Regions from separate parts of the Sinanaerobacter sp. ZZT-01 genome, predicted to be linked through region 1. Evidence: riboswitches for the same ligand, from Rfam matches in the RefSeq annotation. Region 1 holds a riboswitch; the other holds the start of a gene.
What was found. A riboswitch is a leader RNA that binds a small molecule or an ion and turns the genes downstream of it on or off. The one in region 1 is predicted to bind cyclic di-GMP.
Positions count from the first base shown of each region.

Region 2: it holds a riboswitch for cyclic di-GMP, as region 1 does, so the genes downstream of both, U5921_RS02400 (sigma-70 family RNA polymerase sigma factor) here and U5921_RS01770 (RNA polymerase subunit sigma-24) in region 1, are expected to answer to the same signal.

Region 1 covers NZ_CP141728.1:356,291-358,485, forward strand. The annotation lists gene U5921_RS01765 (sensor histidine kinase) at 1-131, shown strand, start outside; gene U5921_RS01770 (RNA polymerase subunit sigma-24) at 409-903, opposite strand; cyclic di-GMP riboswitch class I at 1,248-1,335, opposite strand; gene U5921_RS01775 (S-layer homology domain-containing protein) at 1,358-2,195, opposite strand, start outside.
Region 2 covers NZ_CP141728.1:499,308-501,502, reverse strand. The annotation lists gene asd (aspartate-semialdehyde dehydrogenase) at 1-783, shown strand, start outside; cyclic di-GMP riboswitch class I at 801-890, shown strand; gene U5921_RS02400 (sigma-70 family RNA polymerase sigma factor) at 1,309-1,758, shown strand.

The DNA of each region.
Region 1 (2,195 bases):
GGCTTCCAATATCACAAGAGCAGGGGCATGGCTTTGGCACAAAAAGTATAGCTCATATCGTGGAAAAGCATGGCGGCGTATTTCAGTTTTCGGTTAAGGATGGGTGGTTTATTTTTCAGGCTACTGCATAGGAGATTGTTTTATCTATTAAGTCCTCACACTGTGCTTTTTGGCCATCGTTCATAGCAAAAGCTCTGCCTGATATCAAAGATATTTGTAAAATGCAGCAAGAACCTGCTCTCTATTTTGAGATCAGGCTCTTGTGATTTTTGTAGTTAGACTACCATAGCCTCCTAATGACCTTAACCCCTCGACTTTCTCCACGGTATCATAAGGACATTTTTAAACCGTGGTGAAGTGGGCAACATGTATCAACAGACAACAATTATTCGCTGTTTACCGTTTAGGTTACCCAATGTCAAAAAAACTTTGCAACTTTGCCGTAGCTGCTTTTATACTTTCATGTACAGAAGTAAAATGCACTCCTTCGCAGCTTGCAATTTGCCGATAGGATAGCCCTTGAAAGAAATGCAACAGGAACCGCCGCCGCTGAACTTCTGTTAATCCACCGCTGTCAAGAAGTTGTCTGGCGGATTCTATGGCCTTTTCAGTATCTTTTTTATGTATCAGCTCTACATCAAGAGAAGCCGTAGCAAGCGCCTCCGTATCCTCTAAGCCATTGATACTGACATTCAAACGGCTTGTCCGATTCTCATCTATCACCTGCTGATGATAGATTTCATCTGACAGGGCTTTCAGTTCCAGAAAGTCCTCTGCGGTTTTGCCGGGATTCTCCGAAAGGTAGTCCTCCAATGTAATTTCCACGATACGGTCGGCAAAGCGGTACACAATTCCCTCACTGAACTTATTCAGTGCATAATCACTATCTTTATAATTCTTCATATTCCTTTCCTCCGATCTGTTTTGCTAAAATGCGAAACAAATCGGAGGGAGGACCACGGCAGTGAAAAGCTGAAAAATGTCGTATCCGCAGGAACTTTGTCAAATACAAAAAGACAGCACTCTGCCTGTAAAAGCAAAATGCTGTCTTTTTGTATTTGCCTATATGAATTTGTCGTGCGCCGTCTTTATTTCCAACCCCGAAAAGGATGGAAGTTTGGAATGCTCATGTGGTTACCCCTTTCGCTATGGCGCATAGCGAAAAGGGATTGTACTTCAAATAATTCAGCTAAAACTGCTTATGACAAGAGCCTGCCCTTAGAATAGAGAGCAGGCTCTTTGCAGTTTTTTGCAGCCAGACTATCATAGCACAATGTGCGCCTTAGACCCTCGGCTTTGCGTCCCCATCTTTTGATGGGTTTGCCCTTAATTCAATTCTGTTTCTTAGAAATGTCGGTTACTTTGTTTTTCTCACTCCGTTTTTATCAATCTCATAGCCGTCGATTTTGGTGCTTCTGGCAAGGGAGCCGTCGGTATAGAAATAGTACCATTTGCCGTCAATCTCAAGCCACTTACCGGATATCATCAGACCGTCCTTAGTAAAGTAATAGGTCTTATTGTTTCCGTTTGCACCAAGATCCCAAAAGCCGACTAACATTGTCTTACCGGAATAAAAACGCCAGTTATCGCCATCCTTGACCCAGCCGGTTTTCAGCGTACCATCGGTGTTGAAAAAATACTTCACACCGTCGATGGTCTGTGTGCCGGTTAGAGCTTTGCCATCCTTGTAGTACAGGTACTGTCCGGCATCGTTTTGCGCCCAGCCCTGCGCTGTGGCAGGGTTGATGGTCAGCTTGATATAACGACCTAACATGGAGGAAACCTCGGCGCGGGTGGCATTTCCCTTTGGATTAAACTTATTGTCACTGCCGCCCATCATAATTCCTGCCTGCTGCATGGCTTTTACAGCGTCTCTGTAAGCACTTCCAATACCGGAAGCATCAGCGTAGTTGCTTGCTTCACGGGTGATTGGCAGCGTATAGCCGGTTGCCTTTGCATAGTTTGCAAAGATTACCGCAATTTCCTCACGGGTAATCGCCCTGTCTGGAGCAAACTGGCTGTTTCCGATGCCCTGAATGATGCCCTTGCTGTACGCCCACTCAATATACGGACGATAGGCGCTGTCTGCTTTTACATCTGTGAAGCTGTTCTTTGTATAGGCTTTTGTATCCACTCCTGCTAGTCTGCCAAGGGCTGTTACCAACATTCCCCGCGCCATAGCGGAATTTGGTGAA
Region 2 (2,195 bases), 140 kb from region 1:
GAATATGCAAAACATGAAACACCTGTTGTTTCTAATAACAGCGCTCATAGATGGACGGCAGATGTGCCGATGATTTTACCGGAAGTTAATCCGCATCATTGTGAATTAATTATAAAACAGAGAGAGCGACTAGGCACACAGCGGGGATTTATTGTTGTAAAACCAAATTGCTCTATTCAAAGTTATACCCCTGTATTAACAGCATGGAGAGAATTTGAACCATTTGAAGCGGTGGTGACGACATATCAGGCAATTTCCGGGGCGGGTAAAAATTTTAATACGTGGCCTGAAATGATTGAGAATATAAATCCGTTTATCCCAGGTGAAGAAGAAAAAAGCGAACAAGAGCCTTTGCGGATATGGGGCGGTATTGAAAACGGATTAATTGTGCCAGCAAGGGAGCCGAGAATTACTTGTCAGTGTATTCGCGTTCCTGTTTTGTATGGACATACTGCTGCAGTATTTCTTAAATTTCGCAATAAACCAACAAAGGAGCAATTAATTAATAAGCTCTTGGAATTCAAGGGTGAGCCGCAACTCATGAATTTGCCCAGCGCACCAAAACAGTTTATTCAATACCTCTATGACGAGAATCGACCGCAAATTAATTTAGATGTAAACTACGAAAATGGTATGGGAATAAGCGTTGGAAGAATCCGCCCAGATAGTATATACGACTGGAAATTCGTTGGACTTTCCCATAACACCTTACGTGGTGCAGCTGGGGGCTCTGTTTTATGTGCTGAACTACTTACGATGAAAGGCCTCATTGGAAAGCATTGAGATAAAAATAACTTGAATACAATTTAGGGCAAACCCATTGAAAGATGGGGGCGCAAAGCCACAGGGTCTAAGGTGCTTTCAAGTACTATGATAGCCTGGCTGCCAAAAACCGCGCAGGAGCCTGCCCTCTTTATTGGGCAGGCTCTTGCTCATTTTATCGGCTTTTGACGGAATATTGGTGTATCGGGATACAGGGCTTTTGCCGCTCTCCATAATAAAGGAGGACACTGTATGACCCCATGTCCCTTTTGTTTCGGGAGGTCAAACTCATGACAACTCTTTCCGGACACAGCACCCGATATTCACACAATTTCATATCCGGAAACCTATAAAGTCAGTATTTTGCTTACAGCAACGTACTGACTTTTTTCTTTCGACAAGAAAACAGATACAACGACGGAATTTTCCAAAAATCAGATACCGAACTGATACCTTAAATGTAAGTAAGATAAAACCACACTGCCGCTCCCCGCCGCTTGTTCTTCATTCATTGATTTTAAACATCATGAAATGGAGGACAAGCCTATGGCTATACATAAAAGGAGAATTAATTACCGGGCAAAATATCCGGATGTAAGTGAATCGATCATTGAAGTGCTTGAAAAAAGCGACCGTAAGATGGAATACCAACAGTACGATCTGAAAGTGGAGCGCTATCAGATAGATTATACTCGGCTATCTGCCACATGGATTCCCAGCAGAGAGGATTCCTATGAGCGTTTGACTGATGAAAATCGACAGTTTGCATCAGAGGAAGAAAGCGTGGAGGATGCCGCCATCAAGGCCGTATTGATTGAAAAAATGTTATCCAGCCTGAAACTACTCACGCCAGAAGAACAGGAACTGATCACAGAACTGTTTTTCAATGGAAAAAGCGAAGAAGCCTATGCGAAGCAAATTGGGATTTCGCAGAAAGGAGTTAACAAGCGAAAACATAAAATTCTGGACAAGATTAAAAAAATAATGAAAATTTAAAAGTTTTTGGTTCTAAACCCCCTTACTGGGCGTGGAAGTAAGTGAGGGGGTTTTTCTATTTTCCCTTTTGCTCCTTGAAAATTTCATATCCGGCAGCATCAATACATGATCTGTCCAGCCGTGTGAAAAGCGGCAGCGACCTTGACGGGCGCGCCAAAACTGCCTGCGGATTGGATAAGGTGGTATATATACCGCCTTATCCGTCCGTCGAACCGATGGCATCGAAGGTGACGAGCGAGAACGCCCGGTCATAAAACAGCTTGTGGTGAGCTGTATCGCAATGAAATGGACAGTGCTAACGCTACTTCCGCCCAGCCACAGACATCGCAATGGGGACGGCTCGCAGAGATCCTGGGAGAGGTGAAATTCCTATGAGGCCCGCTTAACCGGCAGGTCGTTGCTGTTGCCGCCCTAGCTTCGGGAAGTAGTGTCAAATA